DNA from 2 places in the Halobacillus salinarum genome. Region 2 is predicted to be linked to the other one. Evidence: predicted binding sites of a transcription regulator. Region 2 holds the regulator's gene; the other holds the start of a gene.
What was found. Region 2 encodes CtsR, which represses protease genes until heat stress. Its sites were predicted from a motif close to ATGGTCAATAAAGGTCAAACA; they were not measured.

Region 1 (5,237 bases), 1.4 Mb from region 2:
TGTATAAGAGTGCACGGTAGTCATCATGCCGCGTTTCAAACCGAACTTGTCGTTAAGAACTTTTGCATAAGGAGCAAGGCAGTTTGTTGTACAAGATGCGTTAGAAATAACATGGTGACTGTCTTTATCATATTGATCTTCGTTAACGCCCATTACGACCGTAAGATCTTCCTGCTTAGCTGGCGCTGAGATTATTACTTTCTTCGCACCTGCGTCCAAGTGTTTTTTCGCATCTTCACGCTGAGTGAAACGTCCAGTAGATTCGATAACAACTTCTACTCCAAGGTCTCCCCAGCCAAGCTGTGCTGGATCTTTTTCAGATAGAACTTTCACTTCTTTTCCACCGACAACCAGGTTGTCACCATTTACAGTAACTTCCTCATCCAGACGGCCATGAACAGAGTCATGCTGAAGTAAGTGAGCTAACATGTTTGCATCAGTTAAGTCGTTTACTGCGACTACTTCGACCTCATCATTTTTTAAAGCAGCACGGTATACATTACGTCCAATACGTCCGAAACCGTTAATTCCAATTCTTACTGTCATGCTAAATTCCTCCTTGGATTAAATGCAAAATTTATTTAAAGGGAAGATCCCTTATTAACTCTTGGGCAGCGCCCTCATCTGTAATGAGCACGTTGCTTTTTCCAGGCTGGAAATAAGATGCTATGGCCTGGGCTTTAGAACGACCGCCAGCTACGGCAATTACCTGACTGGTGTTTTGCAAGTCCTCTAACTGCAGTCCGACCGTACGCACCTTATAGACAATCTCCCTTGAGAATTAAAATAATAACCAAAGGCCTCCCCTACAGCGCTGCTGTCTTTTATCATCTTCAGCTGATCTGCTGGAGTTCGCCGCCGTTCAGCCATGGTAATGGCATCCCCTACCCCATGTATGACAATATCCGCATTCCGGATAATCTCAAGTACTTCTTTAATCGAGGGTTCTTCGATGATTGTCTGATAGGCTTCTTCGCTTAAAGGGTCAGGTACATAAAGCAAGCGATAGTCACCTCTTGCTTTTTTGGCCATTTCTGCGCAAATCGTGTTCGCCTGATTTTCTACTCTCTCCCCCAGCCCTCCTCGAGCCGGAACGAAAAGGCAATTGTTAGCTTCTTGAAGCGGGGGCATCATTTCCGCTACGGCTGCCATCGTCGTGCCGCCAGTGATGGCAAGCACTTCACCAGGAGTTATCCTTTGTTTCAAATAATCGACACATGCTTTTCCCATCTCTTGTTTTACCCAATGAAGTTCATCACTATCCCCTGGAACGACAACTACGTAGTCTAGGTTTAATTTATCCTTAATTTGCTGCTCTAAAACCTTGACTCCAGTGACTTCTTTAATAAACTCGGCAAGCTGTTCGAGAATGCTTTGGCCTTCAAAGGTTAAGCTCATGCCTATAGATGTGATCTCGACTGCTCCTTGTTTGTTAAGGAAATCCACCTCGGTGCGAACCGTACGTTCAGCCAATTCCATGTTTTCAGAGAGAGTTCTTCGCCCTACGGGCTGCATCAACTGAATATAATGCAGCAGCTGGTAACGCCGCTGGATAACTTCCAGCACATCAGGGAATAACTTTTTTTGAAGGTCGATTAAAGCTCTCATGGAAAAGCCCCTTTAATGGTTAATAGCTGGGATAACATTGTCCCGGCAAGCCGTATTTTGTCCCACTTAGTACAAAAAAATACCCTTTTCACCATTAATAGTACCAGTGACAATAACCAGGCGCAAGCTAAAAACCTTCAATTTTTCATTGTAAACGCTCTCTTAATAACTCCAGAGAAATGGCAGGATACTGGAGTTCTTGATCACCGATGATCACTACTGGAATTTCCAGCATATATTGGTTCAATAAGGCCTCATCATTCTCGATATTTACCTCTTGTACCTTTACATTCTTTTCGAGCTCCAGAATAGATAACAAAGCCCGAACTTCCTCGCAAAGATGGCAGCCTTCTCTACTCATTAAATATACCGTCTGCACGGAATCCCTCCTGCAACCTCTTTTCATTCCATCTTACCAAAAAAAGAGACACGCTAAGAAGCGTGTCCTGTATGATCATAAAAACCGTGGTCAATTTTTAATTTTCGTTTTTGTAAGAACTCTGAGAGTTCCTCACCTGCGTAATTGTCAGGTGTCCTTTTTAATGATTCGTAATTAAATGATAGTTTTTGTTGCTCCTGCATATCAAATACGTGAATTCGCCTATCTTCAGAAATTTTTTCCGTCGACAACATTTTGTAACGGATAATATTTGTCATAATAACCCCATTTCTATTCCAATGAGCAGAAACAGCAGTTTCATCTCTACAAAATCCAGCATAACATAAATAAATAAATTAAAAAACTACATTACCATAACAAAACTATTAAGAAATAGCTTGTATAATAAATGTAGAGTTAATGTGTAATTTATATGTAAGTTATAAGACAGGTAATCAGGTGAGTTCACTCACATCACCAAACGTTATTCTTAAATAATAAACAACTTCTTTAAATTACCATAACATAAATATTACTACTTTTTAAGGGGAACGCTGTCGAATGAAATTTCTCCTTTTAATCTTAGAGGAACAAACCCGCTGTTTTAGAAAAACTCCCAGGGAAAACCTTTTCCATTATTAACAAAAAAAGACTTCTGCAGCTTATTACAGCAACAGAAGTCTTATAGATTAGCGCGCCCGAGAGGATTCGAACCTCCGACTGACGTAGAACCGGAATCTACCGCTCTATCCAACTGAGCTACGGGCGCAAAGCGACATGCAATATTCATTATACGAACAACAATAAAAAAACGCAAGGATTCCTCAGAAAGAATTTATAAATTTTCTTATTTCCTTTTCCTGAGTCTCAGGAAATCATTTTCACACGTTTATTCCATTTTATTTGGGGAAAGATGGTAGAAGAATAAAGAGAGAGAAAGGCATTCATTTTGTTTGACCTTTACTGACCTTAATTGTATGATAAAAACATAATCTTAATGTTCTGATCAAAAAGGAGGAAATTAAATTGAATTTAGTGCCTACAGTTATTGAACAAACGAACCGCGGGGAGCGCGCTTATGACATTTATTCCCGCTTATTAAAAGATCGAATCATCATGCTCGGCAGTGCGATTGACGATAACGTCTCCAATTCTATCGTTGCCCAGCTCTTGTTCTTAGCAGCCGATGATCCTGAGAAAGATATCTCTCTTTACATCAATTCACCAGGCGGATCCATCACATCCGGAATGGCCATTTATGATACGATGCAGTTTATTAAACCAAATGTTTCTACCATCTGCACAGGCATGGCTGCATCTATGGGGGCTTTCCTTCTAAATGCAGGAGAGAAAGGAAAACGATATGCCCTTCCTAATAGTGAAGTCATGATTCACCAGCCATTAGGTGGAACTCAGGGTCAAGCTACAGACATTGAAATTCACGCGAAACGAATTTTGAAAATGCGCGAGAAGTTAAACAAAATTCTTTCTGAACGCACCGGTCAGCCTATTGAAGTCATTGAACGTGACACAGACCGCGATAACTTTATGTCTGCAGAGGAAGCCGTAGAATATGGCTTAATCGATAAGGTTATGGAGAAAACCCAATAAAAATATAGTTATAAAAAGCGTTGCGCTTAACTGCCGCAACGCTTTTTCATTGTTTTTAAAGGACTTTATGTTCGTTATTTCACAAAGAATGCCTCAATTTTTTAAAATAAACGACGTTAATTCCTCTAATGCTTTTTCTTCATCATTTCCATCGGCAATGAGAAGGATTTCTTCTCCGTGTCCAATTGCCAGGCTCATTAATCCCATAATGCTTTTTGCATTTACTCGCTTTTCATCTTTTTCTATAAAAATATCAGCGGAAAATAAATTTGCCTGCTGTACGAATTGAGCAGCCGGCCTTGCTTGCAGTCCCGTATCCAATTCTACCTTAAGCTCGCGTTCGATCAATGTACAATTCTCCTCTCTCCAACGTCATAAAACGTTTCCAAAATTTGTACGAAAAAACGCTCTCGTTTGAAAGCGTTTTAGAATTGATATCATTATAGCATGAATAAGAGAAGAATACATTAGTTTTAACTGTTTTCAATGATTTCTCCTCTACGAACTTTATCAGCAAATTCGTCAATTTTCCTCAAACGATGATTAATGCCGGACTTGCTGATCCTTCCCCCAGAAACAAGTTCCCCCAGTTCCTTAAGAGAAACTTCCTGATGCTGCAGCCGCAGTGAAGCAATCTCCTGGAGTTTATCAGGGAGGGCTTCTAGTCCTACAGTTCGTTTAATAAACTTAATGTTCTCTACTTGTCGAAAGGCGGCCCCTATCGTCTTATTCAAGTTCGCTGTTTCACAATTTACGAGACGATTCACGGAATTCCGCATATCCCGCACGATTCGCACATCTTCAAATTTAAATAAAGCTTGATGAGCACCTATGTTACTAATTAATTCTGTTATTTTGTCAGCCTCTTTTAAATAGGTAATGAACCCTTTCTTTCTTTCCAAGGTGCGTGCATTCAACCCAAAGCTGTTCATGAGCTTACACAACGCTTCGTTGTGTTCCTCGTCACTAGAATAGATTTCTAAGTGATAAGAAGAGGTTTCCGGGTTGTTAACAGACCCACCAGCTAAAAAAGCTCCACGTAAATACGCACGCTTACAGCTCGTATCCTGCAAATACTTCTCAGGTATATTCGGGTTAATGGAAAGCGGGCCGTTCAAGATCTCTAAGTCCCTTAAGACTTTTTCTGCGTTTTCCTTTAAGCGGACGATGTATACGTTATTTTTCTTTAAACGCATTTTCTTTCGTACGAGCAGTTCTACTGGATAAGGGTAAAGCTTTTTAATAAGCATATAAATTCTTCTGGCAATCGCTGCGTTTTCTGTCTGCACATCCAGCACATATTCCCTGTTAGAAAATGAGAACGTTCCATTCATGCGTACCAGAGCAGCCAGCTCAGATTCTAAACAGAAATTCTCTGCTTCTACGTTCGTTAGTTCTTTTTTTATCTCTGATGCAAAGGACATGAACCTCCACCTCCTCGTCAGCTCTCTAAATCATGGAATAAAGCAAATGAGAGAGCTTAGTAGTATCATGTCTCAGCATGGATTGGCTCTGATCAATGATATCTTCTTCAATAATCTGCAGTCCCATGCCTTTAATCCGTTCCATATCATAAACAACTGGTTCTGCATTCTCTTCAGCATAAACCTTTCGTACCGATTGATCTATTGGTGCATTA
Region 2 (5,237 bases):
ACTTTAGACGCTGCTTCGTCGATAAGGTCAATCGCTTTATCTGGAAGGAAGCGGTCCGTGATATAGCGGTCAGAGAACCGTACAGCAGAATCAATGGCATCATCAGTAATAGTTACGCGATGGTGCGCTTCATACCGATCCCTGAGTCCTTGCAGAATCTGGACAGATTCCTCAAGGTTTGGTTCATCAACTTGAATAGGCTGGAAACGACGCTCTAAGGCAGCATCTTTTTCGATATATTTTCGGTATTCATCTAGGGTCGTTGCCCCGATACATTGTAATTCGCCACGTGCAAGAGAAGGCTTGAGAATGTTGGAAGCATCGATAGCGCCTTCTGCTCCGCCGGCTCCAATAAGCGTATGCAATTCATCAATAAATAGAATGATATTGCCGGCCTGACGAATTTCTTCCATTACTTTTTTCAGGCGGTCTTCGAATTCCCCGCGGTACTTCGTACCAGCAACGACTGTTCCCATATCCAGCGTCATCACACGTTTATCCCGCAGAATTTCCGGAACTTCATTATTCATTATCTGCTGCGCTAAGCCTTCAGCAATTGCCGTTTTACCTACACCTGGTTCACCTACGAGAACAGGATTGTTCTTAGTACGCCGGCTTAAAACTTGGATGACACGTTGTATTTCTTTACTTCTGCCAATGACAGGGTCAATGTTTCCTTCTTTGGCAATCGCAGTTAAGTCGCGTGCTAAAGAATCAAGTGTTGGTGTATTAGCGTTTGTAGCTTGGCCACTACCTCCTCCACGGCGGTTTTGCCCACCGGTAGATTCGTTGTTTCCAAGAAGCTGAAGAACCTGCTGACGAGCCTTATTCAGGCTTACACCAAGGTTGTTTAGAACTCTTGCTGCCACGCCTTCACCTTCACGAATTAGCCCGAGAAGAATATGCTCTGTTCCTACGTAAGAATGTCCCAGCTTGCGGGCTTCATCCATGGAAAGTTCGATGACCTTTTTAGCACGTGGGGTATAGTGAATCGTTTGAGACACCTTTTCCCCTTTCCCGATCAACTTTTCAACTTCCTGCTGGATTTTTGAAGACTCTAAGCCCAGCGCTGTTAATGCTTTGGCAGCGATGCCTTCGCCTTCACTTACTAAACCGAGAAGAATATGCTCTGTTCCAATATTGTTATGCCCTAAACGAACAGCCTCTTCTTGTGCTAGTGCGAGTACTTTTTGTGCTCTTTCTGTAAAACGCCCAAACATCATGGAAAATTCCTCCTAGCGTTATTCTTTATTTTCTAAATGAAGTCGTTCTCGAATTAATGATGCTCTCCTGATATCTCTTTCATCAGGGTTAAGAGTAGCTTTTGCATATTGTTGCAAAAATCCTGGCTGAGTTAAAACCATCAGCTCATTTAGTATCGTTTTCGGTATATGATCGATAAAGCCAAGGTCTATGCCTAAGCGTAAGTCGGATAAACATTTTGCTGCTTCTTTAGATTCAATAATGCGGCTGTTTTTTAACACCCCGTAAGAACGGAAGATCCGATCTTCAAGCTGCACAGCCGACCTGTTCATAATCGCCTGCCTTGCCCGTCTTTCCTGATCAATCAATTGTTTTACTACACTGTGTAAATCCTCAACAATATCCTCTTCTGATTTACCCAGTGTAATTTGGTTGGAAATTTGGAAAATGTTGCCAAGAGCTTCGCTTCCTTCTCCATAAATCCCTCGAACGACCAAGCCGAGCTGATTAATCGCCGGTGTCATCCGGTTGATCTGCTGCGTCATTGCTAAAGCAGGTAAATGCATCATTACAGAAGCTCTCATCCCCGTACCTACATTGGTAGGGCAGGCGGTTAAATAACCGCGGTGTTCATCAAATGCATAATCAATCTTTTCTTCCAGCCAGTCATCGAGCTGCGAAGCCTGCTCAAGAGCACGGTCCAGCTGAAATCCTGGGAAGTATAATTGTATGCGGATGTGGTCCTCTTCATTAATCATAATGGAAACTTGTTCGTTTTGAGAAACCATTGCCGCAGAGTGCTTTGAATGATCTGCCAAATGCGGGCTGATTAAATGCTTTTCTACTAAAACCCGCTTTTCAATAGACTGTAGATCGTTCATTTGAACAATTTCAAAATCCTTATAGTCTCGGAAAGACTGATGCTTAAACTCATTTTTAAAAACTTCTAATACTTTTTCTAACGTTTCCTCACCGGCTACAATCGGAAACGGATATTGTGAAAAATTCCTAGCAAACCTTATTCTGCTGCTTAATACAATATCGCTGTCTGGACCATCCTGCTTCATCCAGGGGCTGATTGCTTCGTTCATAAATTGCTGCAAGGACATTTTTATTCACCATCCTCTCCTCGATGAAGCTGGCTATCTAAGGAGCGAATTTTATCTCTGACTTTGGCAGCTTCTTCGAATTCCTCTTGTTCTATTAGCTTTTGCAAAGTGGCTTTAAGATCTTCGGCTTCTTTTTTCAAATGAAGATCACCGCCTTGCCGATGCGGAATTTTACCATCGTGCTGAGTGTTTCCGCTGTGAACTCTTCTAAAGATAGGATTTAATTTATCATCAAAAGTTTTATAGCAGTCAGCACAACCAAATTTACCTAATCTGGCAAATTCTTTGTACGTCAATCCACAGGTAGGGCACTTCAGCTGCTGAGAATGTGAATAGGACTGAGATTTTTGACCACTGATAGGATGAGTACCTTCTGTATTAAAAAGTCCAGATAAAAGATCGTTTAATGTAAAAGCTTCTTCACCATAGTTCATATATCCTTTTTCTTTTGCACATTGTTCACAGACATGGACTTCAGTTTTTTGACCATTAATAACCTGAGTTAAATGAACCGTAGCAGGACGTTGGTTACATTCTTGGCATTCCATACCATTCTCTCCCTCCTGGATTAGCTTTTATATTTTAACGTGAGAAGCATGGCTGTCATGATTCTTGAGCGGACTTCATCTCTTAAAGGAAGAGGAAAAGCTAAAACTTCACGATCCAGAACACTCAACATTAAGTTGGCTTCTCGTGTCGTAATGATGTTGTCTTCCAGTAATCTTTCCACAATATCTACGGAAGCAGATTGGGTAGCTCTCGGCTGAATAATTTCAATAATATCATCGATTAATTGAGCCTCGGTGCGGTGTTGAATCCGTGTAATACGGATATATCCACCGCCTCCCCGTTTACTTTCTACTATATATCCTTTTTCCACAGTAAACCTTGTTTTAATCACATAATTAATTTGAGAAGGCACACATTGAAAATGGTCGGCAATTTCACTACGTTTAATTTCAATGGTCTTTTCCTGGTCTTTATCAAGAATATTTTTTAGATATTCTTCAATGATGTCGGAAATATTCCGCATCTTCCCCTCCCCCTCTTTTGACTTTGACTATCTTTGACCTTAATTTCATTATACTCAATTTTTTCTTATTCGCAACTAAAATGTTTTAAGTACATCACTCATCTTTCCCTTAATTTCTTTTTCTTAAAACATAGAAAAAGACTACACAAAAATTCTTGTGCAGTCCTCTTTAGGAGCGGTGTTTCACGCTAACAACATGATCGATTTGTGATAATTGGTCAACAAGGAGATGATCATTAAATTCTTGATGCTTCTCTAATTCAATCACAATCCTGCGGTTTCCATCCTGCTCCTGCTGGATTTCGACTCTCCGGGTACTTAATTGATAATGGTCGAATATAGATAGTAATTCATTAATTTGTATAGAACGTTCACCAATGACGAGAAAATGATTTTTCATATGATTACCAAAATATTGTTTTTCAAGCTTGTTAAGGAATATCAAACTAAGCAGCACAAGAACGGTAGTTAATACCGCTAAACCATACATCCCTGCGCCAACTACTAAACCAATGCCAGCCATAGTCCAAATTGAAGCAGCCGTAGTTAAACCGCGGATTGTACTCCCGTGGACAATAATTGAACCCGCACCGAGAAAACCGATGCCGCTGATCACATAAGATGGGATGCGTGCAGGGTCAAACCTTACATTGTCGTACTCTTCAATGAAATCTTGAAAACCATATAAAGATAACAGCATCATAAGACACGCGCCTACACCTACCATAATATGAGTTCTGAATCCCGCGGAATGGTTTTTTAATTCCCTTTCAAAACCAATCAGCCCTGAAAGGACTAATGCAACGAGAAGACGACTCAAAAAAATTGTTACATGTTCATTTATCATCTCTGTCCACTCCATTACGATTTCCTCCCTATTTATCACTTTATGCAGCGAATAGTTTCCTATACAAAAAAACCAGAAGCAATAGCTTCTGGTTGTTATTTGACGTGGCAGCGTCCTACTCTCACGGGGATCGACCCGACTACCATCGGCGCTGAAGAGCTTAACTGCTGTGTTCGGCATGGGAACAGGTGTGACCTCTTCGCCGTTACTACCACATCATTTGGATTGTTGAGGTGAACCCTCAAAACTGGATAAGTGCACATTCAAACGAACGTCATGGTTGTATGTCTAGCTGCAGCTCCTAGATCCTCGTGATCGAAGCGATCTCTCATCCAGGCTGAAAAACCCCAGCCTTCCTGCGAGTTTGCTTAGCCAATCGGATCTGAACAGTCGCTTCCGCTTTTCATTTTAGATAAGTCATCGATCGATTAGTATCCGTCAGCTGCACGTGTCACCACGCGTCCACCTCGGACCTATCTACCTCATCGTCTCTGAGGGATCTTATTACCTTAGAGGTAAGGGAAATCTCATCTCAAGGGGGGCTTCATGCTTAGATGCTTTCAGCACTTATCCCGTCCACACGTAGCTACCCAGCGATGCTCCTGGCGGAACAACTGGTACACCAGCGGTGTGTCCATCCCGGTCCTCTCGTACTAAGGACAGCTCCTTTCAGATTTCCAACGCCCACGACGGATAGGGACCGAACTGTCTCACGACGTTCTGAACCCAGCTCGCGTACCGCTTTAATGGGCGAACAGCCCAACCCTTGGGACCGACTACAGCCCCAGGATGCGATGAGCCGACATCGAGGTGCCAAACCTCCCCGTCGATGTGGACTCTTGGGGGAGATAAGCCTGTTATCCCCGGGGTAGCTTTTATCCGTTGAGCGACGGCCCTTCCATGCGGAACCGCCGGATCACTAAGCCCGACTTTCGTCCCTGCTCGACTTGTAGGTCTCGCAGTCAAGCTCCCTTGTGCCTTTACACTCTGCGAATGATTTCCAACCATTCTGAGGGAACCTTTGGGCGCCTCCGTTACCTTTTAG

Region 1: clpP (ATP-dependent Clp endopeptidase proteolytic subunit ClpP) is a predicted target of CtsR. The motif match lies at 2,938-2,958, and genes of this name have one in related genera.

The regions. Positions count from the first base shown of each region.
Region 1 is NZ_CP095073.1:1,587,171-1,592,407, reverse strand. Features, by position in the region: gene gap (type I glyceraldehyde-3-phosphate dehydrogenase) at 1-546, opposite strand, end outside; partial or broken gene MUN89_RS08060 (sugar-binding transcriptional regulator) at 578-1,608, opposite strand; gene MUN89_RS08055 (glutaredoxin family protein) at 1,754-1,987, opposite strand; gene MUN89_RS08050 (hypothetical protein) at 2,041-2,190, opposite strand; tRNA gene MUN89_RS08045 (tRNA-Arg) at 2,681-2,756, opposite strand; gene clpP (ATP-dependent Clp endopeptidase proteolytic subunit ClpP) at 3,014-3,598, shown strand; gene MUN89_RS08035 (HPr family phosphocarrier protein) at 3,692-3,946, opposite strand; gene whiA (DNA-binding protein WhiA) at 4,072-5,022, opposite strand; gene MUN89_RS08025 (gluconeogenesis factor YvcK family protein) at 5,048-5,237, opposite strand, start outside.
Region 2 is NZ_CP095073.1:226,111-231,347, forward strand. Features, by position in the region: gene clpC (ATP-dependent protease ATP-binding subunit ClpC) at 1-1,223, opposite strand, end outside; gene MUN89_RS01290 (protein-arginine kinase McsB) at 1,242-2,312, opposite strand; gene MUN89_RS01295 (protein-arginine kinase activator protein McsA) at 2,315-2,860, opposite strand; gene MUN89_RS01300 (CtsR family transcriptional regulator) at 2,881-3,345, opposite strand; gene MUN89_RS01305 (MgtC/SapB family protein) at 3,515-4,207, opposite strand; rRNA gene rrf (5S ribosomal RNA) at 4,295-4,408, opposite strand; rRNA gene MUN89_RS01315 (23S ribosomal RNA) at 4,601-5,237, opposite strand, start outside.